DNA from 3 places in the Brevibacillus sp. WF146 genome. Region 1 is predicted to be linked to each of the others. Evidence: predicted binding sites of a transcription regulator. Region 1 holds the regulator's gene; each other region holds the start of a gene.
The links. Region 1 encodes LexA, which represses DNA repair genes until DNA is damaged. Its sites were predicted from a motif close to CGAACATATGTTCG; they were not measured.
Positions count from the first base shown of each region.

Region 2: A6764_RS21900 (carbohydrate kinase) is a predicted target of LexA. The motif match lies at 8,582-8,595, and genes of this name have one in related genera.
Region 3: A6764_RS22150 (YolD-like family protein) is a predicted target of LexA. The motif match lies at 3,008-3,021, and genes of this name have one in related genera.

Region 1 covers NZ_CP109943.1:2,286,754-2,297,271, reverse strand. The annotation lists gene ltaE (low-specificity L-threonine aldolase) at 1-176, opposite strand, end outside; gene A6764_RS11370 (HesB/IscA family protein) at 290-592, shown strand; gene A6764_RS11365 (HelD family protein) at 664-2,907, opposite strand; gene crcB (fluoride efflux transporter CrcB) at 2,941-3,306, opposite strand; gene A6764_RS11355 (DUF896 domain-containing protein) at 3,397-3,594, opposite strand; gene A6764_RS11350 (cell division suppressor protein YneA) at 3,699-4,037, opposite strand; gene lexA (transcriptional repressor LexA) at 4,195-4,818, shown strand; gene A6764_RS11340 (DUF456 domain-containing protein) at 4,948-5,436, opposite strand; gene A6764_RS11335 (DUF4269 domain-containing protein) at 5,645-6,214, shown strand; gene glnA (type I glutamate--ammonia ligase) at 6,257-7,591, opposite strand; gene A6764_RS11325 (MerR family transcriptional regulator) at 7,625-8,035, opposite strand; gene A6764_RS11320 (methionine gamma-lyase family protein) at 8,237-9,514, opposite strand; gene hflX (GTPase HflX) at 9,523-10,518, opposite strand, start outside.
Region 2 covers NZ_CP109943.1:4,409,686-4,420,203, reverse strand. The annotation lists gene A6764_RS21955 (hypothetical protein) at 1-576, opposite strand, end outside; gene A6764_RS21950 (alanine/glycine:cation symporter family protein) at 730-2,205, shown strand; gene A6764_RS21945 (LytTR family DNA-binding domain-containing protein) at 2,373-3,044, shown strand; gene A6764_RS21940 (succinyl-CoA:acetate CoA-transferase ScpC) at 3,312-4,829, shown strand; gene A6764_RS21935 (hypothetical protein) at 5,033-5,218, opposite strand; gene A6764_RS21930 (pirin family protein) at 5,336-6,118, opposite strand; gene A6764_RS21925 (DoxX family protein) at 6,176-6,562, opposite strand; gene A6764_RS21920 (FMN-dependent NADH-azoreductase) at 6,641-7,267, opposite strand; gene A6764_RS21915 (MarR family winged helix-turn-helix transcriptional regulator) at 7,392-7,838, opposite strand; gene A6764_RS21910 (hypothetical protein) at 8,013-8,168, opposite strand; gene A6764_RS21905 (GNAT family N-acetyltransferase) at 8,244-8,495, opposite strand; gene A6764_RS21900 (carbohydrate kinase) at 8,669-9,769, shown strand; gene A6764_RS21895 (pseudouridine-5'-phosphate glycosidase) at 9,773-10,518, shown strand, end outside.
Region 3 covers NZ_CP109943.1:4,448,787-4,459,304, reverse strand. The annotation lists gene A6764_RS22175 (hypothetical protein) at 1-193, shown strand, start outside; gene A6764_RS22170 (N-acetylmuramoyl-L-alanine amidase) at 171-956, shown strand; gene A6764_RS22165 (hypothetical protein) at 953-1,153, shown strand; gene A6764_RS22160 (hypothetical protein) at 1,381-1,833, opposite strand; gene A6764_RS22155 (helix-turn-helix domain-containing protein) at 1,948-2,217, shown strand; gene A6764_RS22150 (YolD-like family protein) at 3,044-3,388, shown strand; gene A6764_RS22145 (hypothetical protein) at 3,604-3,831, shown strand; gene A6764_RS22140 (hypothetical protein) at 4,100-4,516, shown strand; gene A6764_RS22135 (ATP-binding protein) at 4,831-6,690, shown strand; tRNA gene A6764_RS22130 (tRNA-Lys) at 6,910-6,985, shown strand; tRNA gene A6764_RS22125 (tRNA-Arg) at 7,040-7,116, shown strand; tRNA gene A6764_RS22120 (tRNA-Pro) at 7,189-7,265, shown strand; tRNA gene A6764_RS22115 (tRNA-Gly) at 7,325-7,398, shown strand; gene rocF (arginase) at 7,614-8,510, shown strand; gene A6764_RS22105 (aspartyl-phosphate phosphatase Spo0E family protein) at 8,591-8,740, opposite strand; gene sigW (RNA polymerase sigma factor SigW) at 8,919-9,482, shown strand; gene A6764_RS22095 (zf-HC2 domain-containing protein) at 9,500-10,123, shown strand; gene cdaA (diadenylate cyclase CdaA) at 10,234-10,518, shown strand, end outside.

The DNA.
Region 1 (10,518 bases):
CCGCTGGTGACGAACAGCGCCGCTTCCTTCCCCAGTCGTTCTGCGGCGATGCTCTCCAGCCTGTTGACGGTCGGGTCCTCCCCGTACACGTCGTCTCCCACTTCCGCCTCCGCCATCGCGCGAATCATCGCTTCCGTCGGTTTGGTCACCGTGTCGCTTCGCAAATCAATGGTCATGCAGATTCCTCTCCTCTCTTCCTTCCATTTTAACACTTTGCGCATTGCACATCGATTTTCCTGTTTGGTAAGATGGAGAGGACACTTTTTTAATAGTAAGGAGACTGCCCCGCATGAATGTAAAAATCACCCGCAACGCCGCGAAGCAACTGAAAGCCGTGCTGGACCAGGAAGAAGACAAGGAGCTGAAACTGCGCGTCTACGTCACGCATAAGCACAGCGACCACGCCCACTACGGCCTGGCGCTGGACAAGCCCGGTGCCGACGACGCGGTCGTCTCCACCGACAAGGAGATCGACGTGATCGTCAGCAAGGACGAGCCTCTGCTGGACGGCGTGGTCATTGACTACCTGTACCTGCCGGAAGAAGGCTACGTCATCACCAATCCGTCCAAAGGCAATCACGGGGATCACTGATTCCAATGAAAAAGCTCTCTGCGCGACATCCTTCGCAGAGAGCTTCTTTCTTTTTTTGAACAAAGCGTCCTCTATGATCTTCCGTACAACAACTCGTCGGGAACATCCCGCAGCAGCGGGGTCATCCGCCCCGCTTCGTGCAGCATCAACAGCCGGTGAACGGGACGGGTCATCGCCACGTACAGCAGCTTGGCGTCCCACTCGCTGTCCGTGTATCGCTCCACATCCAGCAGGATCACCGCGTCAAACTGCAGCCCTTTGGTCAAATACGCCGGCATGACCGTCACGCCGCCGGGGAACCGGCTGTCTTTGGAGCCGAGCAGGACCAGCTCGCTGATCGCGCCGCGCAGCGCCTTGTACGCCTGTTTGCTCTCTTCGGCCGTCCTGGCGACGATGGCGACGGTCTGAAAGCCTTCTTCCTGCAGCTCCCGGACGAGCCGCGCCGTTTGTTCCCACTTTTCGGCCGGAGCCGCGTACGACAGCATCTTCGGCTTTTCCCCGTGCCGCAGCACCGGCTTGGCCATCACCGACTCGGGCAGGCGAATCCTGCGCAGCACCTCGTTGGCGCAGCGCATGATCTCAATCGTGGAACGATAGCTTTGCGCCAGCGTGTAGTACGCGGCGGCAGGCTGGCCGAAGACGCCGCCCGTCAATTCGTCCCACGACTGCAGGCCCCGGTAGGCGTGGATGCCCTGCGCGATGTCGCCCACCACGGTCAAGGACTGGCGCTTCGTCACCAGGGCGATCACGGCGATCTCCAAGGCGCTGAGATCCTGCGCCTCGTCCACCACCGTATGGTCGAACTGCTCCGCCTGTTCGAGCCCGTCCACCAGATGGCGCAGGTACAACAGCGGCGCCACGTCTTCCGGCTCGATCCGCTCTTCGGCAAACAGCACCGCCGACGATCGGCAGACGTCCGCAATCACGCTATCCTCCACGTCATCCGGCGCCAGGCGTCTGAGCAGCGTCTCATCCGTGATCAGCTTCCGGTACGCCGCAAAGACATCCACCTGCGGGAAGGACGACAAGTACTTCTCCAGGATCTGTTCCATCATCCGCTCAAACTTTGTCAGTCCCTGTTTGTCCAGATCGATCCGCATCGTTCGCAGATGGGCAAACAGTTGTTTGTTCATCTCCTGCTTCAGATGCTTGCGCAGCGCCTCGAGACGCTTTCGATAGGGCAGGTGGCCGAATGAGCCGGTAAACAGTTCCCGGATCGTCTCCCCGCTGATGGAAAAGACCTGTTGGGTCCGGCTGTAGACAAAGCTCAGCTTTTTAAAAGGGATGTCCGTCTCCGCCAGGTAGCGCAGATAGCTGTCCAAGGCGGCCTTGCAGGCGAGTGAGCCTTTGAACCGCAGGCGGTTTTGCGTCATCTCCCGTTCCCGCCGGTCCTGTCCTTCCTCGAAAAACAGGCGCAGCAGCTTCTGCGGGTCGGTGATGCGCCAGCCTTTGGGCAGAAGCGGCTTGACCAGCTTGGCCGCCCAGTCCAGAAACGTGGCCTGCTGGACGTCATCCACACCCAGTTCCGGAAGCACGTCCGATATGTAAGTGAGAAACAGGCGGTTCGGCGCAAACACCATGAATTTTTTCGACATCATCGAGTCCTGGTAGTTGTAAATCAGGTAGGAGAGGCGGTGCAGCGCGATAGTGGTCTTCCCGCTCCCGGCCACCCCTTGGACGACGATGGGACGGTCTTTGTCCGCCCGAATGATGTCGTTTTGTTCGGCCTGGATGGTCGCCACGATGTCCTTCAGCCGGCTGTCGTTTGTCTGGTTCAGATTGGCGGCGAGAAACTCATCGATAAACCCTTCCTGGAGAAATTCGTCGGGATGGCCCATTTCCCGGTGGATCGTCTCCTTGACCGCCCCGTCGTAGATTCCGGTAATCTTCCCCTTTTCGATGGCAAAGTTCCGCTTCAGGCGAACTTCTCCGCGGACGATGCCCTTGTCGGTCCGGTAGAAGGCGTCCTTGCTCTCGCCGCTGTAGTAGAGGCCGGCAATCGGAGCGCGCCAGTCCACGACCAGCGCATCAAACGTATCGCTCCGGACGATCCCGCGCTTGCCGATATAGACGATGTCCAGCTCGTACGTCTCGTCCTTGAGAAAGTCCACCCGGCCGAAGTACGGTTTGTCCTTCCCTTGGTCTTCCAGATACCGCAGTTCCTTGGCCTTTTTGTAAGCGACCACCTGCTTCACGTAGTCGTCGGTCACTTCCCGAACTTCTTCGCGCAGCATCTCGATCTCCCGTTCGATGGCGGACACCGTTTCATCCAGCCGTTTTTGTTCCCGTTCGTAATCCGGATGCCGAATCGTCACGTCCATCCTCCTTTCGCTTCGAACGCGGCTGGCTCAGCCCACATGCCGGCCCAGCCAGACCCCGGCTCCGCAGGCCAACAGGCCAATGCCTGCGCTGAGCAGCACATACGCCAATCCGCGTCCGATGTTCCCGTCTCCGAAAAAGGTGACCACCTCCAGAGAAAAGGTGGAAAAGGTCGTAAAGCCGCCCAACAGCCCGGTGGTGAAGAGCAGGTACAGCTCCGGTGAGAGAAACCCCCGCTCCTTTCCCCAGGCGTATAAGAGCCCGATGCAAAACGAACCCACAACGTTGGCCGCCCACGTACCTGCCGGCCAGCCCGGCTGGTTCATCACCAAGCCCAATCCGTACCGCATGATTGATCCCACGGCGCCGCCCACTGCGACAACCAGCCACGACATGCGCATTCCTCCCTGTTCGGCCCATATCGTCGTAGAAAAAGACATCCAAGCGTCATGCGTGGATGCCTTCCTGTGCCAGTACACGTTATCTTAATGTTTGGGACCGTTGTCTTCAAGATCTTCCACATAGCGGATCGATTCCAGGTTGGCCCGCAGGGACGCCTTGACAGCATCGATGTACTTGCGCCGCAGCGCCTGCTGCTCCTGTTTTTCTTCGTCGGTCAGGCCCTCTTCGCGGGATTTCTTGGCCAACTCGTTGATCCGTTTGATTTCCGCGTCGGTTACCACAGCCTCTCCCCCTACTCTCGGTAATGCCGCTCTATTATAACACATCGGCGGCACAACGCAAACGAAAGGAAAACTTGGGCCTGCTCCGCTGCCTGCGCTGCCGTCTACTCTCCGACGGGAACAGCCAGGCGCTGTCCGGGGTAAATGTTGGAGTTGTCCAGCCGGTTCATCTTTTTGATCGCGTACACCAGTTCACGCACTTCCATGCCGGCTTCGTCCTGGTACTGGACGGCAATTTTCCACAAGCTGTCCCCCGGCTGAACCGTCACTTCCTTCACGGGAACGACCGACGCCGACTCGGATGCGAACACAAGTTCTGTCAAGAAGTAAAAAAAGAGAGAGAATACCACGAAAAACACCAATGCTTGACCGCGTGTCACACCGATGCGGCTGCGGCGCTCCGGTTTTTTGGCAAAGCGGTTGTGTGCGGAAATTGCATGCATGATACCATCCCCCTGCAAACATACGTTCTATCGTCTTGTTCTCATCATAATGCGAACATGTGTTTTGTGTCAAGTTGAAATCGAACTTATGTTTGTCGAACGCAAGATCCCATGGTATAATATAGAAAACATGTTCGAGAAAACAGGGGTGTGGTCCATGTCCAAGCTATCCAATAGACAACAAGCCATTATCGACTTCATTCGCAAGGAAGTCCGCGACAAGGGGTATCCTCCGTCCGTTCGGGAAATCGGCGAGGCCGTCGGGCTGGCCTCCAGCTCCACCGTCCACGGTCACCTGGCCCGGCTGGAAAAGAAGGGGCTGATCCGGCGCGATCCCACCAAGCCGCGCGCGATTGAGCTGTTGACCGATGGCGACCGCTACCAGGAGGACTTCGAAGAATCCGTCGTTCGTGTGCCCGTCATCGGGAAGGTAACGGCAGGGCAGCCGATTACGGCGGTGGAACACGTCGAGGATTACTTTCCCCTGCCGGAGCACATCGTCACCTCGGACAAGGTGTACATGCTCCGCGTGTCGGGCGACAGCATGATCGAGGCGGGCATCCTCGACGGCGACTACGTCATCGTGCGCCAGCAAAACGTGGCCAACAACGGCGACATCGTCGTGGCCATGACCGATGAGGACGAAGCCACCGTCAAGCGCTTCTTCAAGGAAAAAAACCACTTCCGCCTGCAGCCGGAAAACTCCACGATGGAACCGATCATTCTGGACTCGGTCACGATTCTGGGGAAAGTGATCGGGGTGTACCGGTTGATTCACTAGCAAAAGGAGGAGCCCGTATCTTTCCCGACCGTAGGCGAAAGATACGGGCTCCTTTCTGTGTATCGTCGCGGTCAGACCGGAACGATCCGGGGCAGGGGTTGCATCCCGCTGCCCATTCGATTCACGGGCCTACAAGGCGGCGATGAAGAACCAAATGATCATCACGATTTGCAGGACGACCTTGACGACCGCGCTGCCGAGAAATCCGACAAGCGATCCCACGCCCGCCTTAACCGCCCGCTCGAGCGGTTGGTTGGAGACGAACAGCTCCACCAGCACCACAAACAGGAACGGCAGGATCAGCATCCCGAACGGCGGAAACAGGAAAATCCCGAGAAAAATGCCGACCGCCGCGGCAATCGACGACCACTTGGAACCGCCGTACCGCTTCACGAAGTACATATTGGTCAGCAAATCGGCTCCGTACAGCAGCACGCTCAGCACCGCCATCCCCCACCAGAACGACGCCGGCAGCCCGGCTCCCGGTTCGGCGAGGACAAAGTGGTACAGCAGGAACCCTGCCCACAGCAATATCGTATCCGGCAAAACCGGCAGAAAAATACCGGCGATGCTTGCGACAAACAACGCCACGATGACGATCCACAGCAGTATCTCCATCGGGTACACTCCTTTCTGTAAGGATATACGGATCAGGGCGCCATCCGTTGCATCATTCTTTTCATCCTTGTCCACATTGTTGCCTGATCAGCCCCGTCCGAACCCCGGCGGTACGGGCGGACGGCGCTGACAGAATCCAATTACGACGGCCGGGGGCATGACCGCGTCCTGTTTGTCAAAACGCTTCCCCCGCAGGAGGAAGACTGAGGTGAACAACTGGCACGACCTCACGTATCTGCAAGCGGGAACCCCCCGACAGCGCGCCGCCTGGGAGGCCATCCACCGCTTGGGCATCATGGAGCGGCTTCAGGCATACCAGCCGGTGCTGGCGGGAACGATTCCGCTGGACATCGACGTGGCGGACAGCGATCTGGACGTGATCTGCTGCGCGAGCGATTTGGACGCATTCGATCGCTTCGTTCGCGATGCGTTTGGCCGGCAGGACGGCTTTTCCCAGCAACGCTGTGACGTCAACGGCGTGCCGTCCAGCGTCACTTCCTTTTGGCACGGCGGATTTGCGTTCGAACTGTTCGCCCAGCCCGTACCCGCCGATCGGCAAAACGCCTACCGCCACATGGTGATGGAGGCCCGCCTGCTGGCCCTCTCCGGCGAACAGGCCAGAGAGGGTATCCGGGAGCTGAAGCGGAACGGAATGAAAACGGAGCCTGCGTTCGCCCGCTATTTCGGCATTCCCGGCGACGATCCCTATCAAGCCCTGCTGGAGTGGGAACGGTTCAGCGACGCGGAGCTGGCGGAACTCATACAAAAAAGAACCTGATGACGTCATCCGTCACCAGGTTCTTTTTTCGTTGTATGCCGATCAATAGGTGGTCATGTACTGTTCGCGCTCCCAATCGTGGACGCGGGTGCGGAACATATCCCATTCGATTTCTTTCGCCTCGATGAAGTGGATCAGGGCATGCTCGCCCAGCGCTTCGCAGATGACCGGATCGGCCTTCAGGCACTCGATCGCTTCCTTCAAGGTAGCCGGCAGGCTTTCGATGCCGGCAGCTTCGCGCTCTTCCTCGGTCATCACGTAGATGTTGCGATCCACCGCTGCGGGCAGCTCCATTTTGTTCTTGATGCCGTTCAGCCCTGCTTTCAGCATGACGGCGAGGGCCAGGTACGGGTTGGCAGCCGGGTCCGGGTTGCGCACTTCGATCCGCGTGCTCAAACCGCGGGAAGCCGGGATGCGTACCAGCGGCGAACGGTTTTTCGCCGACCAGGCCACGTAGCACGGCGCTTCATAGCCGGGCACCAGACGCTTGTAGGAGTTCACCAGCGGATTGGTGATGGCCGCAAATCCGCGGGCATGGTGCAGGATGCCGGCCAGGTAGTGTTTGGCCGTCTGGCTCAGGCCCAGCGGGTCGGATTCGTCGTAGAACGCATTTTCGCTGCCGCGGAAGAGAGATTGGTGAGCGTGCATGCCGGAACCGTTTACGCCAAACAGCGGCTTGGGCATGAACGTCGCGTGCAGACCGTGCTGACGGGCAATGGTCTTGACCACCAGTTTGAAGGTGACGATTTGGTCAGCCGCCTGCAGCGCGTCGGCGTACTTGAAGTCAATCTCGTGCTGGCCGGGCGCTACCTCATGGTGGGACGCTTCAATTTCGAAGCCCATTTTTTCCAGGGTGAGGACGATGTCGCGGCGACAGTTTTCGCCGAGGTCGAGCGGCGCGAAGTCAAAGTACCCGCCCTGGTCGTTCAGATCGAGCGTCGGCTCCCCTTTCTCGTCAATCTTGAACAGGAAGAACTCCGGTTCCGGACCGACGTTGAAAGCGGTGAAGCCCATCTCTTGCGCTTCCTTCAGCGCACGCTTCAGGATGTAGCGCGGATCCCCTTCAAACGGGGTGCCGTCCGGCATGTAGACGTCGCAGATCAGACGGGCCACTTTGCCGTGCTCGGTGCCCCACGGGAAGACTACCCATGTATCCAGGTCCGGCACAAGGTACATGTCGGATTCCTCGATGCGCACGAAGCCCTCGATGGACGAACCGTCGAACATCATTTTGTTGTCCAGCGCCTTGGGCAGTTGGGAGAGCGGAATCTCCACGTTTTTGATGACCCCCATCAGGTCGGTAAACTGCAGGCGGATGTACCTGACATCCTCCTCTTGGGCCAGACGCATAATGTCTTCCTTGGTGTACTTGCTCACGATCTCTCCTCCTATCGCTTACGTTGTCTTGTATTAGTGGAAGAAGCGGGAAAGCTCTCCACGTATCAACGCATTCTCGCCGTGGCGAGCAGCGTTGTTGAACAAAATTTGCTGCTTCAGAAGCTGATGCAGTTCCTTTTCGGACATTTCCTTCCGCTTGACCTCGGACGTGGCGGTGATCTCCGTTTTTTCCGGGGCGGGCTGCTGAAGCTGCAGCACCTGCTTGATGCCGGCGATGTTGAGTCCTTTTTCGATCAGCGCCTTGATTTCCAGCAAGCGATCGACGTCGTTAAAGGAGAAGAGTCGCTGCTTCCCTTCCGTTCGTGCCGGCTGGATCAGTCCGTTTTGCTCGTAATAACGGATCTGCCGCGCGGTCAGATCGGTCAGCTTCATGACGATCCCGATCGGGAAGAGAGCCATGTTCCGACGAATGTCATCACTCATGACGTGTCCCTCCTCTTCTCTTCGCAAATTCCTTGGTTGTATTGTAAGGCTTTTCAAGAATCCTGTCAATGGATGTGAGAAAAGATTACACAAAATGATGCATGTACAAGCCAGCAAAAGCGAAAAGACGGGAAGCGTCTCTCGCGACGCTTCCCGCTTTTTGGGCACCCGTTTTTTGGGTAATCGGTTCGTTTACGCGGTCTACGCGGTCGGAAGTTCCAGCAGCCCTTTTTCCAACAGGAGGTCCAGCGCGGTCAGGATGCCGACCTTGACGTGGGAGTAGGTCAAGCCGCCCTGCACGAAGCCCAGGTACGGCGGACGGATCGGACCGTCGGCGGAAAACTCGATGCTCGCCCCCTGGATGAATGTACCGGCCGCCATGATGACCGGATCGGCGTAGCCGGGCATTTCACTCGGATAGGGGGTGACGTGGGAATCGACCGGCGCTGCCTTCTGGATTCCCTGGCAAAACGCGATCAGGCGCTCCGCCGAGCCGAATTCAACTGATTGAATCAGGTCGGTGCGCGGCTCGTGCCACAGCGGGTTGGTCCGGAAGCCCAGCCGCTCCAACAGCGCGGAGGAGAAGATCGCCCCTTTGAGCGCTTCGCCCACCACGTGGGGAGCGAGGAAAAAGCCCTGGTACATTTCCAGCAGGGAGTACAGCGACGCCCCTCCTTCCGCGCCGATGCCGGGCGCGGCCATCCGGTAGGACGCGAGCTTCACCAGGTCCTTTCTGCCGACGATGTATCCGCCGGTCTTGACCAGGCCGCCGCCCGGGTTTTTGATCAGCGAACCGGCCATGATGTCCGCGCCCACCTGCAGCGGCTCCCGCTCCTCGGTAAATTCGCCGTAGCAGTTGTCCACGAAGACGATCAGTTCCGGATTCCGCTCTTTGACAAAGCGGATCATCTCTTCCAGTTTGGCGATGGTAAACGACGGGCGGTCAGCGTATCCACGCGACCGCTGAATGCCGATCACCCTCGTCTTCGGGGTGATCGCCTCGGCCACCGCGGGGAAGTCAATCTCGCCCTCCGGCGTCAGCGGCACGTAACGGTACCCGATGCCGTAATCCTTCAGTGAGCCCTGCCCCTCGCCGCGCACGCCCACCACTTCTTCCAGCGTGTCGTACGGCTTGCCGGTGATGTACAGCAGTTCGTCGCCGGGGCGGAGCAGGCCGAACAGGCAGATCGCGATGGCGTGCGTGCCGGAGATGATGTGCGGCCGAACCAGTGCCGCCTCCCCGCCAAACACGTCCGCGTAAATCGCCTCCAGCGTCGAACGGCCCGCGTCGTCGTAGCCGTACCCCGTCGACGGGGCAAAGTGAAACTCGTTTACTTCATGCTTCTGAAAAGAACGGAGCACCTTCAACTGATTGTAGTCGACCAGGGCGGCAATCTCCTGATGCCGCCCGGCAATCATCGCTTCCACTTCCTGCACGATCGGGCGCAGCCGTTCTCCATGGGTGAATAATGAAAACATCGTCGTTCCTACCAACTCTCTTCTGCAATCTCTGGCTTGTCCAGGAGGAATGGGACGACTTTCCCGTAGATGGGATGGTCCCGGTTGATGCGTACGGTAATCAGATAAGCGGCATCCGCTTCGTCAAACGCCTGCTCCATCTCGACGCCTTCGCGGTGCAGCAGCGACACGATGTCCCCGCGCTCCACCGGCACTTTCAGCGTGATCCGGTCGAAGGAAGCGTAGACGTACGATTCGATGCGCTCCAACAGCCGCTTCAGGTCGTCGTCCCGCAGCGCGGAGATGAGAATGGCATCGTCCACCGGCGGCAGGTACGTGCCCTCGCGGATCAAATCCGCCTTGTTGAACACCACGAGCTGCGGGATGTCGTCCGCCTTCAGCTCGCGCAGGATGCGCTCCACCACTTCCATGTGGATTTCCAGGTCGGGATGGTGGCTGTCCACCACGTGCAGGATCAGATCGGCTTCCTGGACGCCTTCCAGCGTGGAGCGGAAAGCCGCCACCAGCGTTGTCGGCAAATCCTGGATAAACCCGACGGTATCGGTGAGAAGCACGTCCATGCCGCTTGGCAGGGAAAGCTGCCGCGTCGTCGGGTCGAGGGTGGCAAACAGTTTGTCTTCCTGCAGGGTGTCCGCGGAGGTCAGCCGGTTTAACAGGGTGGATTTGCCGGCGTTGGTGTAGCCGACCAGCGCAATTTGATAGACGCTGTTTTTCTTGCGCCGCTCCCGGTGAAGCTGGCGGGTGCGCACGATGTCGGCCAACTGCTGTTTCAGCTCGCTGATTCGCCGCCTGATGTGACGGCGGTCGCTCTCCAGCTTGGTCTCCCCGGGCCCCCGCGTGCCGATCCCGCCGCCCAGGCGGGAGAGCTGCCTGCCCTGTCCCGCCAGGCGCGGCAGCAGGTAATTGTACTGGGCCAGTTCCACCTGGATCTTGCCCTCCCGGGACTGCGCCCGTCCGGCGAAGATGTCCAGGATCAACTGGGTGCGGTCGATCACCTTGCAGTC
Region 2 (10,518 bases), 2.1 Mb from region 1:
CTTGAACATCCGGTACAAGACCGTCGCCACAAAATACTTGCTGGCGGCGCCGTCGTCGATTTCCTCCGGTTTGACGTACCCGGCGTTGATCAGGGCCTGCAGCCGTGCCTGCAGGTTGATTTCCCCGCGCTCCCTGTGTAGACGCATGCCTTCTTCCGTAAACAGTTCCGTGGCGGCGACGCGCCGGTCCATCTCGGCCGGGTCGTATCCTGCGGGGTAGACGGGCGGGAGAACGCCGATCCAGTTGTACACATCCAGGAGAAAGCCCTTTTTGGACGTGAGGAACGTGAGGTTTTCCCAATAGATCGCCTTTTCGCTGATGTAGCCGCCCGCCTGATCGGACAGGTAGCTGTCCAGCCGGTGTTTGGCCACCAGTTCCGCAGGCTGCGGATTTTCGATCGTCACCATCTCCGTATTGAGAAACAGCACCTTCTCCGGATGGGGCGGCAGTTGGTAGGTAAGCCGGAAGCCGGCCGATTGGGAGGCCGCCTTCGCTTCGCCCGGGGCGATTCCCTGGACGGCGCCGAACACGAGGCTGCATGCGAGGAGAGCGGTTGAGAGGGAGGATCTGTTCATCCGATATTCAGTCCTTTCGTCATCGTCGTATCCGTTATGACGATTCAGTGGCTGGAAAGGTTTCGGATGGCGCCGCAAAGGATTCCGAGTTGTATGAACAGACAAAATATTTTATAATTGCACAAAATTGGATGATTCCGGAAGGGGGGCATTTTGTTGGAAGCATTCATCCGTTGGGTAAACGACATCATTTGGAGTCCTGCGCTGATTTACCTGTGTCTGGGGACAGGGTTGTTTTACTCGTTGGCGACCCGGTTCCTGCAGGTGAGGCACCTGAAAGACATGGTCAAGCACATGTTTGAAGGGAAGCGTTCCGAGGCAGGGGTATCTTCTTTCCAAGCCTTGTCGCTCGCGCTGTCCGGCCGTGTCGGGACGGGCAACATCGCCGGCGTGGCGACCGCGATCGCCGCAGGAGGACCGGGTTCGGTCTTCTGGATGTGGCTGATCGCCTTTTTGGGGGCCGGTTCGGCGTTCGTCGAAGCAGCCTTGGGGCAGGTGTACAAAACCAAACAAGACGGCCAGTTTCGCGGCGGCCCTGCCTATTACATCGAAAAAGGGCTGAAGCTGAAATGGTACGCCGTCTTGTTTGCGGTTGTGACCGTCATTGCGACGGGAGTGCTGCTGCCGGGCGTACAGGCCAACAGCATCGCGGCGGGGATCGAAAACGCCTTTGGAATCCATCCCGCCATTACCGGAATTGCCTTGGCGGTGATTTTGGCCTCGATCATCTTCGGCGGTGTCAAGCGGATTGCCAATGTTGCGCAGGTGGTCGTGCCGTTCATGGCGCTGGGCTATATTTTGGTGGCCCTGATTATCGTCTTTTTGAACATTTCCCAGTTGCCCGGCGTACTGGCGCTGATTTTTACAAGCGCATTTGGTCTGGACGCAGCCTTCGGGGGCATTCTCGGCGCCGCCATCTCCTGGGGCGTGAAGCGGGGGATTTATTCCAACGAAGCGGGGCAGGGGACCGCGCCGCATGCCGCCTCCGCGGCGGAAGTGTCCCATCCCGCCAAGCAGGGGCTGGTTCAGGCGTTCTCCATCTACGTGGATACCTTGTTTGTCTGTTCCGCGACCGCTTTCATGATTTTGATCACCGGCATGTACAACGTAAAGCCGGACGGAGCGGCCCCCATTGTGAACAACCTGGGCGACGTCGAACCGGGGCCGATTTTTACCCAGCAGGCCGTCGAGACGGTGTTTCCCGGCTTTGGCGCTCCGTTTGTCGCCATCGCGCTCCTGTTCTTCGCCTTTACCACGATCATGGCCTACTACTACATGGCGGAGACCAATCTGGCCTATCTGAACCGCTACGTGAAGCGGACCTGGTCGGAGTATGCCTTGAAGATCGTCATCCTGGGGGTGGTCTTCTACGGGAGCGTGAAGACGGCGAGTCTGGCCTGGACCTTGGGGGACATCGGCGTCGGCAGCATGGCGTGGCTCAACATCATCGCCATGTTGCTGCTCACCAAGCCGGCGCTGGCCGTGTTAAAGGACTATGAACGCCAGAAGAAAGAGGGAAAAGACCCGGTATTCGATCCGGTCAAGCTGGGCATAGCCGACGCCGATTTCTGGGAGAAGGAATACCAGTACCCGGGCGTGCCGGAACCGTCCAGAAGAAAAACGTCGTAATCGCGGAAAGACCTCGGACTGCACAAGCAACGCCGAGGTCTTTTTCCGTTGTCTCCCCAACTCGGGATCGGCGCCGCAGGTGGAAAAGAGCGGGGATTTGTCCGAAGCGGGCGAAAATGTGTTTTAATAAAAGTGTACTTCCATTTTTCATGGCAGAGGGATGAAACATGGAGAAAACACTGGTTCCCGAAGTGCTGCAGATGATCGGTGAAGTGATCCCGGAGGGCGTGTCGATCGCCATTTCGGATGATTCCCGCTACATTTACTATCAGCCCAGCGCCAGCATCGACCTGAAAATCAAACCGGGCGACGCGGTGCGGGAAGGATCGGCGACGTACAGAGCGCTGACCGCTCGCCGGAAGGTGGCGCAATACGTGGAAAGCCGGGTGTTCGGCGTCCCCTATTACGGGGTCTCCCTGCCGCTTGTGCGCGGCGGCCGGCTCGAGGGCTGCGTCACCGCGATATACCCCCGGGTGTTGATGCCGCATATGGCTCCGCAGCCGGCGCCGACCGTGCTGACCGGCAAGACGGAAGACGGCTGGCTGCCTGTCCACGTGTCCGAGATCGTGTTTATTCGTTCACACGAGGGCAAAACGCTGCTGCACACGGCAAACGGCTCGTACGTCAACCGGTACAGCCTGACCGAGCTGGAGCGGATGCTGCCGCCTGAGCGGTTCGTGCGCTGCCATCGGGCCTATCTGGTCAATATCGAAGCGGTTGGCTTCATCCACCCGCATTTTCATTCCACGTTTATGCTGGAGATGAAAGACAAGCAGCGGACCCGCGTCCCGGTCAGCCAGTCGTACGCCAGCCATTTCCGTCAAAGGCTCGGTTTTTGAGGGACGTGCGGTCCCGTCTGTGCGGCTGCTGGCCGAGCGGTCTCGCGTCTTTGCCTGTTTTCGGTTTTGGCCCGGCGTCGTCGCGTCCCTGCCTGCCTGGCTTCTGATCGGTTGAGCCTTGGGCCCGGTTTTGGCGGTTCCGACGTTCAGGGGTGTTTTTTCTGGCCTGCCGCCGAATTTTCTGGCTTGTGGGAAATCGAGTGCTCGCTCAGTTTGAATGTGCTACTGTGGTACCAAACAGACGAACGAAAATGGCAGGTGGGTAACATGGTATGGGAGCGCTTACGCGACAATCGCCTTCGGGGCAAAATCGTGCAGGCAGAGGAAGCGGCAAGCTGGATTGAGGACGGCATGACCCTCGGGCTGAGCGGGTTTACGCGGGCCGGCGACGCCAAAGTCGTTCCGGTCGCCTTGGCAGAACGGGCCAAGCGGGATGGACGGCCGTTTACCGTCAACGTCTACACGGGGGCATCCCTGGGCTCCGGCGTGGACGCGGTGATGGCGGAAGCGGGAATTGTTGGCAAGCGGCTGCCGTTTCAGGTGGATCCGGTGATGCGCCAAAAGATCAACGAGGGAGAACTGCTGTTTGTGGATCAGCATTTGTCCCATACGGCGGAATTGATACGCGCGGGAGTGCTGGACCCGATTGACTACGCGATTGTGGAAGCGGTTGCAGTGACGGAAGACGGGATGATCATTCCGTCGACCTCTGTGGGCAACTCCAACGTCTTCGTGGAGCATGCCAAGCACGTCATCATCGAGCTGAACATGGCACAGCCGCTCGCGCTGGAAGGCATCCACGACATCTACACGCCAGGCCGGCAGGGGGAACGCTCGCCGATCCCGCTGACCTCGGTCGAACAGCGGATCGGGCAAAAGGGCATTCCGGTCGACCCGGACAAAGTGAAGGGCATCGTCATCACCGAACAGTGGGATTCCCCGTCCACGATCGTCGAGCCGGATGAGGAAACGGCGGTGATGGCCGGCCACTTGATCGAGTTTTTGCGTCATGAAGTGAAAAAAGGGCGGATGCCGCAAAACCTGATGCCGTTGCAGTCCGGCATCGGCTCGGTCGCCAACGCGGTGTTCAACGGATTTTTGGAGTCGGAGTTTTCCGATTTGACTGTGTATTCCGAGGTGCTGCAGGACGCTGTGTTTGATCTGATCGACGCGGGCAAGGTGTCGTTTGCGTCCGGCTGTTCGATCACCCTGACGGCGGAGAAAATGAAGCAGGTGGTGGCCAACTTCCCCGCATACCGCGACAAGCTGGTGCTGCGGCCGCAGGAGATCAGCAACCATCCCGAGGTGATCCGCCGTCTGGGGCTCATTTCCATCAACACCGCCCTGGAGTTTGACATCTACGGCAACGTCAACTCGACCAACGTCCTGGGGACGCGCATGATGAACGGCATCGGCGGTTCCGGCGACTTTGCCCGCAATGCCCGCCTGGGGATTTTCGTCACCAAGTCGGTGGCCAAGGGCGGCAAGATCTCCAGCATCGTCCCGTTTGTGTCCCACGTGGACCACACGGAGCACGACGTCGATATCGTCGTCACGGAGCAGGGCTTGGCCGACCTGCGCGGTCTGGCGCCGCGCGAACGGGCCCGGCTGATCATCGAGAACTGCGCTCACCCGCTCTATCGTGACCAACTGCGTGACTACTTCCGGGAAGCGCTGACGCGCGGCGGCCATACGCCGCATGTGCTGGAAAAAGCGTTCTCCTGGCACACGCGGCTCGCCCAGGAAGGCACGATGCTCGAAAAGAAAACGGTCTCCTCCCGCTGACGGGAGAGACCGTTTTTTCGTTTCGAGCTTGGCCCATTCAGCAGGGCCCAAGCGGTGGTTACGCCCGTTTGGCCGCTGCCACGGCGCGGTCGCTGAACGCTTTCAGGTAATCGAGTATGTTCTTTCGCGGGAAAACGGGGAAATTCCTGCCGGACAACCGGGATGAATGAGGGGGAAAACCGTAAAGAGGAGGAGGAAACGCGTCACTTTTTCTTATCAAACAAACGTTTAACGAGGATGGGGGCAAACATGAGAAGAACCGGAACCCAAACCAGGACGTTGTCGAAGATGACCTTCCATACGTTCAGCAAGCTGCGGCCCCCTTTCCGCGGTCGGTGATTTCCGAAGAGACGGCGACAGCACAGAAGTGTCGGCACCCATTTCTTCATTCGAGCCCCTTCTGGAAAATCCTTCCGAAACGACGGCCGATCAGCCAGCGGAGGAGGTGCGGACATGAAAACGAGGCCGTCACTTTCTGCGTGACGGCCTCGCTTTTGCCGCTGCGATTATTTGCGATACAGCGGGTACTCCACCTCGGCAGGGACGCGGATGGCGACGAGGCGCAGCGATTCACCCGGATCGGCATGGAATTCGACCGATTCCGTCCCGTCTGTCGTGACGACGGCGAAGTCGCCTGTCTCCAGGGAGGCGTTGGACGACGGGCCGCCGTCCGCCTGCCGCTGCGGCCGGGCGGTGCCCCGGCCGCTCACCACCACGGCCGCCAGAGCGTATCCGTCCGGGAGCGAATGGGACCAGGATTGCCCCGCTGCGATGTCAATGTCGACCATTTCCGCGTCGGTCACGAGGCGGATCGGCGCTTGCGGGCCGACCACCCGTTTGATCCGGACGCCGCCCGCTTCCTCCACGGGAAACTGTTCATGGTCGTACTGGTTGTACGTGGGCGCTTCCTTGACGGCGCGGGCCAGATGCGGTTCAAACCAGATCTGAAACATCTCGGTGCCCGCTGCCAGCTCTTCCGCGTGATAGACGCCCGAGCCGGTCTGCATCACCTGCGCGCCCCCGGTCGAGACCTGCTGCAGGTTGCCGAGCGTATCGCGATGCCCCACCGTGCCCGTCAAGACGTACGAGATGATTTCAAAACCGGAGTGGGGATGCAGCGGAATCTCAAAGGTGGCCAGCGATTTGGCCCAGGCCCAGTAAAACAGCGGTCCGACGCGTTTGACGGCCGAGTGTTCGTGCGGAAAGCCGATCGGTTTGTTCTCCACGATCTCGCCGCTGCCGAAATGGCCTTTGCCTTGTTCGTTTTGCGAATAAACAGCGATGTGCATGTGCGGTTCCTCCTTCAACTCAGGGATGCTGTCCGGGAGCGCCCATTCTCTGTGCGATCAGAACAGGACGTAAGCGCCGGGGCCGATCAGGGCCACGCCGATCGCCACCGCAATCAGCACCAGGTTGTATTCGTATCCGTTTTGCGTCGCCCAGTAGCCGTTGGCGCCGTGGACTTTGACGATCGCCACCAGCATGGTCAGGGCGATCAACAGTGCGCCGACCCACGTGCCGACACCGGCGGCAAACAGCAGGCCGCCCACCAGCTCACCCAGGCCGGCCAACAGCGCCATGGTAACGCCCGGCTTCAAGCCGATGGACTCCAACCATCCGCCGGTTCCTTTCAAGCCGTAGCCCCCGAACCAGCCAAACAGTTTTTGGGCGCCGTGCCCCACGAACGTAAATCCCACGACCAGGCGAATGATCAACAAACCAAGATCCATCATGATGTTCATCTCTCCTTCATATATTTTTAATTTCAGTTTCTTAAAGTTAAGATATTTGTCCAAAAAGGCCGGCGGGCCTTAGAAGGTCTCCGCCAGTTTTGCAGCCTTTTCCAAGCCTTCCTGCACGATCGCTTCGGCTTTGTCCGGGAATTGGTTGTGCCCTTCCACGATCACGGTGGAGATGTCTTTCACGCCGAGGAAGCCGAGGACGTTTTGCACGTAGTTTACGGCCATTTCCACTGCAGCGGCCGGACCTTCGGAATAGATGCCGCCGCGCGCGTTCAGCAGGGCCACTTTTTTGTTGTTCAGCAGGCCGATCGGACCTTCCGGGGTGTATTTGAACGTTTTGCCGGCCTGGCACAGGTAATCAATGTAGGTGTGCAGCACGGCAGGCACGGTGAAGTTCCACAGCGGGAAGGCGAACACCACTTTGTCGGCCTCCAGGAACTGGTTCAGATACTTGTTCACCAGATCGGCCGCCTTTTGCTCTTCCGCGGTCAGCTCGATGCCTTGGCCGGATTTGTACATGGCGTTGATTTTCGTCACGTCGTAGTAGGGCAGGTTTTCCGCAAACAGGTCCAGTTCCACTACCTCGTCGTTCGGGTGGGATTCTTTGTAGCTATCCAGAAACGCGTGATACAGCTTCACGCTGACGGATTGTTCGATGGGACGGTTGTTGGCTTTCACAAACAGAACCTTGCTCATGTGGTTTCATTCCCCTTTCCTTTTGTAAGTTGATAACTTTTATTTTTTAAATCTTAATTTCAAGATTATTACGCGTGAGCTGTTTTGTCAAGGTCTTTTTTGGCCGGGGGGCAGCAGGTGTTTTCTAGAAACTCTCCTGCGCGGCCCGCCCCAGCTTTTTCAACAGCGCGATCGCCTGCCGTTTTTCTTCGGCGGTAAGGCCGCTCACTGCCTTTTCGACCGCTTCCTTGTGGGATGGAAAAATATCGGCCAGAAACTGTCTGCCCTGGTCGGTCAGCTCCGCGTAAATGACGCGCCGATCCTCGGCACAGGGCTTGCGCACCAGCAGCTGCTTCTTTTCTAGTTTATCCACGACGTAGGTAATGTTTCCGCTGGAGATCAGGATTTTTTCGCCAATCTGCTGCAGCGGTTGGGGGCCTTTGTGGTACAGGACTTCCAGGACGCCAAATTCCGTCGGGTTCAATCCATGGCGGCGGATGTCGCGGTTGGTATGGGCCGTGACCCAGTTGTAGGAACGGGACAGCACAATCAGAAGCTCAAGTGACTCGTTTCGCTGCTGCGTATCTGCCATGAAGGATGCCCCTCCTTTGCTTCGCTGTTTAATATCTCTAATTTGAGATAATGGTACACGAGAAGGCAGGTCTTGTCAAATGGAAGGGCCGGCAGGAGGAATCGGCATGAATGGATCGGCGAACCCCCGGCGCTTGTGATGTGAGCGGGCAGGGGGTTGCCGGCAATCTGCGTCCTAGTACTCCACTTTGGTGACTTCCTCCAGCGGGCCCAGCGGATTTTCCTTCGCTTCCCGCAGCTCTTTCTCCAATATTTTTTCGTGGCTCTCGTCGGACAGGTCAAAGAAAAAATACTCGTCTTCGTCGTTTCGCTTTTCCCGTTGGTCAGCCATCTGAGATCCCACCTGTTTTTGCTTAGTGTGCGCGAAAGAGGGGCGGCTCATCCCCGGAAGCGTTACAGCAATCGTTCAAACACGACCATGTCCAGCTCGCGGATGCCGTTTTCCACGGATGATCTCCTTGCCCAGCCCTTTGCCCCGGTATTCCGGCAGGACGGCGATGTTTTTGATCTCCGCTTCGTCGGGAGAGGCAGGGATCATCAGGCAGGCGCCGAGGACTCGCTGCCCGTCCGCTGCGATATACAGTTCTCCTTCCCGGATGTACCGCTCGACTTCTTCTTCCCAGTCGTCGGCAAGCAGCAGAATGTCGCGGTAGGCCATGCGCTCGTGGGGCAGCGCAGCCCGTTATGGGGCCGCAGGTGCGCGTTTCTCGTTTGGGGGGATCAGGACCCGTGATTTTTTCTTCCCAAACATTTGTTTATGTGATAAACTTTTGTTTGAAAAGAGAATGCGAAAGAAAAAGGGGAATGATGGCGGAAGAAAGGAGGAGAGCCGTGGACAAGGAACAGCAAATCCTGCGCTACATTCGTGAAAATCCGTTTATCAGCCAGCAGGAGCTGGCCGACAAGATGGGCATTTCCCGCTCGGCGGTGGCCGGGTACATCGCCCAACTTACCAAACGGGGCGAGATCAAGGGGCGTGCCTATGTGCTGCGCGACGAAGGGCGGATCGTCTGCATCGGCGGAGCCAACCTGGACCGGAAGGCGCGCGGGAAGCAAAAAGTGCGGCTGCATTCGTCCAATCCGGTGACCATCACCGAGTCGTGCGGCGGCGTGGCGCGCAACATCGCCGAAAACCTGGGGCGGCTGGGCAGCAGCGTCACGCTGATCAGCTGCGTCGGCGAAGACAAAGAGGGCGAGTGGATTTTGCAGGAGACGAAAAGGCACGGTGTGGACGTCAGCCAGGTGTGGCGGCTGCCCGCCCGGCGTACGGGCACGTACACCGCGCTTTTGGACATCGACGGGGAGATGGTGGTCTCGCTGGCCAACATGGACATCTACGACGCGCTCACCCCGGAGATGTTCGCGGACAAGTGGTCCCACATCGCGGCGGCGCGGGCCGTTTTTCTCGATACCAACCTGCCGGCGGATTGCCTGGCGTACATCATCGAGCGCTGCCGCACGGAAAACATCCCGCTGTTTGTCGATCCGGTCTCTTCCGCCAAAGCGAAGAAACTGCCGGAGAGGCTGGACGGCGTGGACGCGATCCTGCCCAACCGGGAAGAGGCGGAACTGCTGGCCGGCATGCCGATCGCGTCGGTCGAAGAGTGCGCCGAGGCGTGCCGCCGGATACGGGAGCGGGGCGTCAAGCGGGTGGTCGTCACGATGGGCGAGCAGGGCGTGTACTATCAATCGGCGGAACAGGCGGAACACCTGGCCCCGTATCCGACGGACGTGGTGGATGTCACCGGTGCGGGCGACGCGTTTGCCTCCGGGCTTTTGTACGGCATCGTCAACGGTGAATCGTTCGGACAAGCCTGCCGCCTCGGATTGGCCGCATCCGCCCTGACCCTGCAGACGGAGCAGTCGGTCTCGCCGCTGCTGCAGCCGGAACAGCTCGCACAAACAGTAAGGCAGTACGAAAAGGAGCGATAACGAATGAAAGAATACCTCACCTATACGGAAGAAGTGCGTCACGCGCTGGAGAACAATCAACCGGTCGTGGCGCTGGAGACGACGATCATCTCCCACGGCATGCCGTACCCGCAAAACCTCGAAATGGCCAAAGAAGTGGAGCGGATCATCCGCGACAACGGCGCCGTGCCGGCCACCATCGGGATCATGAACGGAAAAATCAAGATCGGGTTGACGGAGAGCGAGCTGGAGGAATTCGCCACCAACAAGTCGGTGGAAAAAGTGAGCCGCCGCGACTTTCCGTACATCCTGGCGAGCGGCAAAATCGGCGCCACGACCGTGGCCGCCACGATGATCGCCGCGCAGTTGGCCGGCATCCGCGTCTTCGCCACCGGCGGCATCGGCGGGGTGCACCGCGAAGGGGAGATCACCTGGGACGTGTCCGCTGACCTGACCGAACTGGCCCAAACCAACGTGGCCGTCGTCTGCTCCGGGGCCAAGTCGATTCTCGACCTGGGGCGCACGCTGGAATACCTGGAGACTCACGGTGTACCGGTTGTCGGCTACCGCACCGACGAGTTCCCGTCCTTCTTTGCCCGCGAGAGCGGCTTTGGCGTCGATTTCCGCCTGGACACGCCGGAGGAAGTGGCGGCGCTGATGGACACCAAGTGGCAGTTGGGACTGAACGGCGGTCTGGTCATCGCCAATCCGGTGCCGGAAGCGGACGCGCTGAATCACCGCGAGATCGAAGCCGTCATCCAGCAAGCGCT
Region 3 (10,518 bases), 2.2 Mb from region 1:
GCTGATGGGCCGGACGCTCGACCCCATGTACGTGACGCTGCTCGATATGGTCGCGCCGGTACTCATGACAGTTGCAGGCGGCGTATACGGTGTTCGCGCGGTACAGGAGTTTCGGAAGCAGCCACAGACTGCCGACGAGGTGCCACCGCGCAGAGAGGAGGAAGACAACCGTGGAACTACGAGTCCAATCTAAGTTTCTGACGCCCAACCCGTACTCTCGCCCCGGCACCCGTTTGAAACCCGTTAAAGGTGTCGTCATCCACTGGGTCGCGAACCCAGGCAGTACCGCGCTCAACAACCGCAATTTCTTCGAACGCAGAAAGGACGGCAAATCCGGTTACGGGTCCGCGCACTATATCGTGTGCCTCGACGGGTCCATCGTTCAATGCCTGCCGGAAACGGAAATGGCGTACCACGTCGGGAGCACCACGTATACGAGCGCGGCCCTTACGCGGCTATCCCGGTACCCTAACGATTGCACTATCGGAATCGAATGCTGCCATACGGATTGGGACGGGCGGATGACGGCAGAAACGTGGCGCGCGACCGTGAAGTTGGCGGCACAACTGCTGAAACGGTACGGGTTGACCGAGAATGACCTGTGGCTTCACAAGGAAGTCGTCGGCTGGAAGGATTGTCACCGCTGGTTCGTGAACAACCCGGCTGACTGGACGCGGTTCAAACGGGAAGTTGCGGAGGAAATGAAGGGCGGCAGCGCCAAGCCCCCGGAGGACAAAAAAGCGGAGGTCGTTTATCTGATGAGTAAATACTTCAAGGACATTCCCAAAGAGCTGGAGTGGTGTAAGGATCACGCGGACTCTCTGTACGAGAAGGGCGTGCTGAAAGGCGACGGGCAAGGCCATCTGAAACCGACCGACCCGTTATCGCGCGCGGAGGCCGCCGTGTTGATCGACCGCGCGATCGACTACGTCATGAAGGAGTTGACGCGGAAATGATCGACTGGAAAGCGAAACTCGGCTCTCGTAAGTTTTGGGCGCTGATTGCCGGTGTTGCAACGAGCGCTCTCGTTTTGTTCGGAAAAGACGCGGATACCATCACGAAGGTTGTCGCGTTGATCGGCGCGATCGGCTCGTGTGCGGTCTACATGTTTGCGGAAGCAAGCGTCGATGCCGCCCGCGCGAAAAACGAATAAACTACGCCCTGGTAGCGGAAACTCTCCGCCGCCGGGGCGTTATTTTTTTTGTCCCAAACGGTCGTGTTACGCTCTAACGGAAAGGAGCGTGTTATACCGGGAATCCATCGTTCTGGCGCGATACCGCCGCCAACTCAACCGGGTCGGACCGATACCCTACGCGGTAACATCGTTACCAACTGGCAAGGCAGCAGTCCTCTGCCGGTATCCCGACAGCGGGTTTACACTTATCCGACATACTTTTCTATGTACATATCGATGTTTGCCTTAAAGTCAGACCAATCCACACGTTCAACCTCTTCCACAAACTTTGCGATATCTTCCCCGTCTTCCCCAACTTCGACGAAACGACCCTTGAAGATCAGCACATAAGCAATTTCGTCGTCCACGCCGCCGCGAGACTCGAAGTAGTCCACCAATTTCTCCGGATCTTCAAAGCAGGAAACTCCGTTCTTGATACCCGTTTCCAAGCCCGCTTTTTCTAAAGCTGTTTCCCATCGTTCGTCGAGATCTTCAATAGCCTCAATCTCTTCAATTAACTCGTCGTCTACAATGTACTCCAGTGCACGGTCGATCTCACCTTGTTTCGCCTCTTCTAGTGACTTCCACAACCAAGGCCAGCTTACCGATTCCGGGGTAATCTCATACGCTCTCTGTTGTACCCGAAAGAAAATTTTCATATCCGTTCACCTCATTGGTTTATCTATCCTTATTATATCGCATAAACGATATTTGTAAACCCTTTTTCTTGAAAAAATATTGTATATACGATATGATTTATCCGAGGTGATCCAATGAAACGGCTGAAATGCGTAATAAAGATTGCGGAGCTGCGCGAACGGCTAGGAATCAGCAGTCAGAAGGATCTGGCTGATATGGCTGGGCTGCGTCCCAATGCTGTTAGCCAGCTGGAGCATGGATACAGGTGGAAGTCAGGAGAAAGGACATCACTGCAACGCGTTGATTTAGAGCACTTGGAAAAGATCGCTAACGCAATCTGGCGTGAGAAAGGAGTACGTGTGCAAATCAGTGATTTGATTGACTTCGTGGAAGTGGAGGAGTAAGCCGTGGAAGAGGCGGTGTACCAAGTATTCGAAGATTTGCTGCGTCGAGAGGACAGGCGCCCTCGTATGCGGGACTACATCAAAGAAGCTAGTAAACGGGAAGTATCCGGGGTTAAAGTTTTAAAAAAGCTATACGGAAGCTACAATCATGCAGTCGACAGGTTTTTGCAGTTGTACCACGAGCGGAACGGTTTCTACGAGATACCCGACTACCTTCTAGGGTGCATTGTTGGGACAGCTACGTTGGTCAAATCGACAGCACGTTCGGGCTTGGCGCTTCTGTTTTCATCATCAAACGCAAGCGAGTTGGAAACAATCAAGCCATTTCTCAACAGATATGCAGAGTGGGGGCCGAACGAGAGGGGGATGCATTTTATTGAGTGCTACGACTATAAACTGATATCATCGCTACATCACATGGGCTTCCCGGATCATCTACCGTTTCGCGCAACAGTTGATTTTGTCCGCGGTTACTGTGACACCCACGCTAGCCTCTTTTCGTATCAAAATAGACACGGGAATACTTGTCTCAGACTGGAGGTAACGGGTACGGAAGAGTTCGTCTCCAAGCTGCGCGATTTTCTAATTCAATTGAGTGCAAGTGAGACAAAGCTACAAAAAGCTCGTACAACTTGTAAGTGGCACATAAACACTCTTTCGTTAGTCAAGATTCGGGATCACCTGTATCCAGATGGCTGTGTGTGTAATCAAGCCAAAAGACAGTTGTTGTATTCTGTATGATTTGTTTTTCTCACGCTATTGCATAACGGAGTCGCTTCCGATTACAATAAGAACAAATGTTCGTATATTATCGGGAGGGATCACGTTGAAGAGAACGAAAATTAACGATCTATTCGGCAGCATGCGGATTATCCTGCCGGAACACAAGGCGGAGATTCAGCGGATGAATGCGGAACGGGGCCTCGAACCGCGCCCTACCGTTGATGAGGACGATTTTGGCGAGATGTGCTTCCGCATTTACGACAGCACGCAGTACGATTACGCGATTACCGTTAAGTGGTTCCGCGAGGTGAGCCGTGGCCTTGGCGTGTTTGAAACGGCATGGGGCGTGGTCAAAGAGATTGACGCGAATAGGCGGATGTTCAAACTCGTGAACGTTTGGGATTCCGTGTGGATTCGCGTTGAGGATGTCGTGAGTGTAACGAAGTGACCGCGTAACCACGAAAAAATTTCGCTCGGACGTACATATTCCAGCGCGCCCGCACATACGCTGATTGCGTAGGCACAGCGTTGGGGAAGAGTCTGCATATCGAAATAATACGGCCCTGGTACGGTAAAAACCCGCGCCAGGGCTCGTTTTTTATTTTCGGGACGCGCATAGGTAACGTAGTAACCGCGTAAGGTTACGACGAGGAGGTGGTTAGCGTGCCGAAACGAAAACGCATTAACCTATCGCCCGACGACGATACGAACGCGAAACTCGAACGCCTTGCGCACGCGTGCCGGAAGCATCCGACCACGTTCGCGCACTATCTCGTTAAGCTGTGCGTCAACAACGCCAACATCGTCGAGTTCGTGCAGCGGCAGCATAACGTTGAGGAACGGTTTAAAGTGCGGTGTCGGGTCGAAGGTGACACGTTGGTTTACGATTGAAAACGAAGGGGGAGCGTCACATGATCATTCTCTTTGTGCTATATTGCACCCGGTGCGGAGTTGAGATCGGAATAGGAACAGGAAATCTTTGCAGTCGCTGCGCCAAAGAACGGTAGCCTATCGCGTAAAATCAACGATAAGTTTCAGCGCGAGGAGTCCGGTTCCACTGGCAACAAGCGCGTATCCAGCGTAGACGAGAAACGGCATTTCACGACCTCCTAACGTTATGGATACGCGTAGTATCGCCAAACGAGAGGAGTGTTATACCGTGTTTTATTCGGTAGCTCTGCCGAGATTTCGGCGACAAAAGACCGAGGTGATACCGTGGCGCGATTTTTTCGACGAGATGGGGAGCGTATTAACTGCGCGGCAGAAACGGAAACTAAGCGCTCTCCTGGCGGGGGCAACGGCGGTATACGCGTTGCGATTGGAGCACGCGGAGGCGGCGGGGATTGCCGACAAGATCATCGGCGCGTTCGATCCGATCATACAGTTGGCGCAGGGGGTGTCGTACCCAATTGCGTTCCTAATGATATGCGGCGGCTTTCTCCTGATAATGGTCGGGCAGCGGTCGAAGGGCCTGTCGATGCTCAAGTGGGCGGCGGTGGGCTACGTGGGGATGCAGTTCGCCCCGGCGATCATGCAGATACTCGTGGGCGTGGGCAAGGCGATGGTAGCGCGGTAACCCCGTTCGTCCACCTACGGATAACGCCAGACTCACGCCTGAATAACGAATCCGTCGAGCAGTTCGCGCAAACACTCTGCGTTTACCAATCGCCACTCGAACGGTGGAACTCCGGCAAACGCCGCATCGAACGCGCGCCTTTTGTTTCGTTTGAGACGGTCCTGCAACGTGAAGGAACGTCATTCACCGTTACCGTCCTGCGGGAATACGAATCGATCGCGCGCAAGGCCATCGAATCAACGTGGCCGAACGTCACAAATACGGAGGTAGCCGATCCGTTCATCGCGCGCCCGGACGTAACGGCGACGCTCGAAATGAACTACCATTACATGTTCGCGATTCGTGTGGACCGGCGCGAAATATCGTTCTTGGCGTCACTCCTCGAAACGATCAACGCGCTTGACGAAGGCGACGCGGTTTACGTGCAGATGCTCGCGGTCCCGGCCGAGAAAGACTGGTACGAAGGCGCAGCGCAAGCGTACGAACGATTCAAGGCGGGCGAGATGCCGCAGAAATTCGCGCTGAACAAGCGAACGGCGGGACGTACGGCACTCAAACTCGCGACCAAAACGGTCCTCGGCGCGATTTCGATTGTAACCGAACTCATGACGGGCGAGGAACCGGAGCCGATCAACATCGACGGCGGAGAGCGCGCGGTCATCCTCCGCGACGGCAAACTCCGGTCGGAAACGCTGAACAAGACGCGAGGGGACGCGTACGACGTAACGGTGCGTATAGGTGTTGTGTGCGCGGATAAGGCGCGGGCGAAAGCGGTCATGCGGATGGTTACGATGGCATTCCGCGAACTGGACGGAGACAACCATTTCGTCGCGCATGAAACCGACGTAGACCGTACGTGGCGGAAGATGCGGGAGCGCACGGTAGGGCTCCGGCTTGCTCGCGATTACATGAGTATACCGGAGGTCTCCCGCCTGTTCCTGTTGCCGACGCGACCGTTGCAGGAGCGTTATCATATCGAGAACGTCCGACTGCTTGAAACCGGCATACCGGCGGAGATATCGGCGGGCGGCCTACGGTTGGGCACGGTAACGCACAAAGGCGCGGCACAAACGGTATACATGCCGACGGACAATTACGACGAGCTATGCTTGCCACGCGTAGTGATCGGCGGAATGGGCAGCGGCAAAACCACGTTCGGCGCGAACCTTATCGTCGAGGCAGTCCGTAATGGTTTCGGTGGCCTTGCGATAGACCCCGCGAAAGGCCAGATCGGCGATATGGTGGCGGCCGCGTTACCGAGTGACCGCGTTACCCGGATACGCATTGACGGCACGGCTCCGTTCGCGCTCGATTTCTGCGAGATCAACCGGTCGCCACGCGCCAGAAACCGACTGGCTAACGCGATCATCTCGTTCTTTAACACGGCGACCGACGAGGCGGGCGCGCAGACCGCACGTTACCTTCGCGCCGCGATCATGGCGATGCAAACGGCGCGGCTGGCGGAGATCATGCGTATTTTCGAGGACGACGCGTACCGGACCGCGTGTATCGAACGGATGAGAGCGGGAATGCACCGGTCGACACTCGAAGACTTCGGGCGAATGACGGAGGGGAAACGCGCTCAGATTCTCGCGCCGATATACAACCGCCTCGATACGATCCTAGGCGACGAGTATCTCGCGGAATGTTTCGAGTCCGATCGGTCACTCGATATGGTCGCGCTGATGAGCGGGCGGCGCGCGGTCGTCATTGACGTGCCCAAAGCGACACTCGGCGCTGAGGCGGTCGACCTCATCGTGAACCTCCTGTCGGTCAAAATTGACCTCGCGATGGTTCTGCGTGAGGAAGCGGATCAGTTCCCGTTCTTTATCGTATATGACGAGCCGCATCAGTTCCTCCGGTCGGCGCGTACGTGGAAGACAGCGGCGGTCGAATCGCGGAAATGGCGCGTGGGTTACGTGTGGATGTTTCACTCGTGGGAGCAGATACCGAACGACCTCGCGGAGATCATACGGAGTGCGGGGCCGCACTATACCGTGTACCGCGCGAGCAAGAAGACGTTCCGGGAGCTGGCGGAGGAACTTGCGCCGTTTACCGTGGAGGATTACGTGAAGATGCCGAGGTTTCACGCGCTGAACGTATTACGCGTGGGGGAGGCGCAGCATACCGTGGTGATGGCGAAGATGCAAAACTTGTCGAACGCATATAAATAGGTAGGAACTCGTGATAAAAGGTTACTATTGACTTCGAACGCTCCCTTCGTGTATACTTCGTAATTGTTAAGACGAGTCCGTAGGAAGAGTTTGAATCCGTGTGTCACCGTCGAATGACCGAATCAGGCAACCGTAAGGAATCGGGCAAATACGGATACTTCCGATACCTTTGACTCCGTCATTCCTAGGTTCGAATCCTAGTACCCCAGCCATTTTCATGAGCCATTAGCTCAGTTGGTAGAGCATCTGACTTTTAATCAGAGGGTCGAAGGTTCGAGTCCTTCATGGCTCACCAGTTACTTTATCCCCAAACGTAAAAAGGGTTTTCGGGGACCCCCAACAACAATATGTGCCCTTAGCTCAGCCGGATAGAGCGTTTGACTACGAATCAAAAGGTCGGGAGTTCGAATCTCTCAGGGCACGCCATATTTGCAGAGGTGAGAGGTTAGGCGTGAGAACGTGATTCTCACTTCCCCCTCCCACATCTGAAGGTCAGAACGGGAAGTAGCTCAGCTTGGTAGAGTACTTGGCTTGGGACCAAGGGGTCGCAGGTTCGAATCCTGTCTTCCCGACCACTTCCGTACTCCCAAACCAATGTTGGGATTACCTGTGTTTTGGGGGACCTTGCTCACATGCGGGTGTAGTTCAATGGTAGAACTCCAGCCTTCCAAGCTGGATGCGTGGGTTCGATTCCCATCACCCGCTCCATTCCATCGTGTAAAACGGGCAGCCGCTTTTCGGTTGCTCGTTTTTTACTGTACGCCCCCCTTTCGTTTCGCGATCAATTCAATTGGACGTGTGCGCCCGAAGCGACCTGCAGGCAGCCGCCTGCAGTTTTTTTATGCAAATGGCTGTCGAGTTGAGTCATTTCCCTTCCCGAGGCTACAATAAGCGTGAGTGAACCAAGGGAAGGGGGCGCGTTCATGAACAAAAACATCAGCATCATCGGTGTACCGCTTGATTTGGGAGCAGACCGCCGCGGGGTGGACATGGGACCGAGTGCCATCCGTTATGCAGGCGTGGTCGCCCGTTTGGAAAAAATGGGTCTGAATATCCAGGACAAAGGGGATATCCCTGTTACCCGACCGCACACGTTTACCGAGACAGACAACCATAAGTACCTGGACGAAGTGGTGGAGGCGAACACCAGACTGGCCGAGGCCGTCAGCGGCATCATGGAGGAAGGGCGTTTTCCGCTGGTGCTGGGCGGCGACCACAGCATTGCGCTCGGCACGGTGGCCGGTGTCGCCAAGCACGTCAAAAACCTCGGCGTCATCTGGTTTGACGCTCACGGTGATTTGAACACCGGAGAAACGTCGCCCTCCGGCAACATTCACGGCATGCCGCTGGCCGCCAGCCTGGGGTACGGGCATGAGCGTCTGGTGCAGATCGGCGGCTTTGCGCCGAAGCTGAAGCCGGAGAATGTGGTGATTATTGGCGCGCGCGATTTGGATGCGGGCGAGCGCGAATTAATCAAACGAATCGGCTTGAAAGTGTTCACCATGCACGAAATTGACAAACTGGGCATGGCCCGCGTGATGGAGGAAGCGATTGCCCATGTGTCCAGGAACACCGATGGCGTCCACCTCAGCCTCGATCTGGACGGACTTGATCCGCACGATGCGCCGGGGGTGGGCACGCCGGTCATTGGCGGCATCTCCTACCGGGAAGGACATGTGGCGCTGGAGATGCTGGCTGACGCGGACATTCTCTGTTCCGCCGAGTTTGTGGAAGTGAACCCGATCCTCGACCGGGAAAACATGACCGCCCGTGTCGCCGTTGCCCTGATGAGTTCCGCCTTTGGAGACAAACTGCTGTAAGAAAAGAAGCGAGGGACCCGTGTGTTCCCTCGCCTTTTTCGTTTCCGCATCTTTACATCGGTGGGGGAAAGCGGTACATTCTAAGGATGGAGATGCAGTTTGTTCAACAGATGATCCAACTGCACGCTTAACTCCACCATTTCGGGCGTAATGGTTTCCTGTTCCTTGTACCGGTCGTTCAACTCTTTGCGCAGTTGTTCGATTTGGAGAAGAACATGCGGATCGTGCATGTGTTCCACTCTCCTTTACACCGTCAGGATAAGAGAGGTACCATCATTACTATATGGAGACAACCTGTCTCATTATTCCTGTATTTCCCACAAAAATGGCCAAGTAAACACGCCTCAAAACGAAACCATTTGCAGTACCATCCGTATAAAAGGATTACGGTATTGCGGGGAGGATCGCATGGATTTTGTAGAGAAACGGTTAACCCAGCGGGCGAAGCGAGGAGACCGCGAAGCCTTTGCCGAGTTAATCGAGATATATAAGGACAAGATATTTCAGCTTGCGTATCGCATGGTGGGAAACCGCGAGGATGCGGAGGACATCGCGCAGGAAACGTTTTTGCGGGTGTACGCCAACCTACATGCCTACGACGAAAGTTACAAGTTCTCCACGTGGATCTACCGGATTGCGACCAATCTGTGCATTGACCGGGGAAGGAAAAAGCGGCCCGACTTTTCGCTCGACGAGGAAGTGGAGCCCGGGCAGGGCATGGATTGGTATTCGCGGCTGTCGTCCAACGAGAAGGGGCCGGAGGACAAAGTGGTGACGCAGGAGCTGCAGGAGACCGTACAGGACGCCCTTTCCCAACTGGCGCCGAAGTATCGGTCGATCATGATTTTGCGGTACATTGAAGATCTGTCGCTGCAGGAAATCAGCGATATTGTCAAGCTGCCGGTCACAACCATCAAGACGCGGATTCACCGCGGTCGGGAAGCCTTGCGCAGCAAGTTGCGATTTATGTAGGAAAGGAGAAAACCACGATGGAATGCCGAGAAATGATTGCGCTCATTCACGAGTTCCTGGACGGGGAGATTGACGAGCTGTCCAATCAGAAGCTGCAATCCCACCTGCAGGCCTGTGCAACCTGCCGACGGCACCTGCACGAACTGCAGCGGGCCATCGCCTTTGTCCAGAGCGCGTCTCATGTTCATGTCTCGCCGGATTTTACCGCTCGCGTTCTTGCGCAACTGCCGGCTCCTCCCAAGACAAGGCGTTTTTCCAACTGGCTGCGGAATCATCCGTTCCTCACGGCGGCGGCTGTCTTTCTCTTTTTGATGACCGGGAGCATGTTCGCCTCCTGGTTTGAGCAGGATGACACCCTGCAAATATCTTCGTCCAGCATGGATAAACTAAAAATCGACCGGGAGCGCAACGTGGTGGTCGTGCCCGCGGGAACAACCATCGACGGCGATCTGGTGGTGCGCAACGGCAATGTGGAAGTGCTGGGAAAAGTAAAAGGCAACGTGGTCGCCATCGAAGGCAAGGTGGTGCTGGCTTCCACCGCGCAGGTGGCGGGAAGCACCGAGTCGATCGAAGCGATCTTCGACTGGATTTGGTACGAAATGAAAAATCTTGGAAATGACTTGCTTCCTATCTTGCCATAGGAGAAAATAGAGAGTATAGTTACATGCAGCACGGCAGAAGCAGCCGTGCTTTTTCCGCAGGAGACGAGAGCAACTGCCTTGAGATGGAGCGAAATATGGGGGCTTCGTTTATGATTTCAATGGACTATGGGGATTTGCTGCGGTATGTGATCGATATTTCCCTCGTCACATACGTGATTTATAAACTCATCATGCTGATTCGCGGTACGCGAGCGGTGCAATTGCTGAAAGGGATCATGGTCATCATCATCACCTGGCTGTTGAGCAAGTACTTCCAGCTCACGACGCTGCACTGGCTCATGTCGCAGGCGTTTACGTTCGGGGTGCTGGCCATCGTGATCATCTTTCAGCCGGAACTGCGGCGCGCGCTGGAACAGTTGGGGCGGGGCAGACTC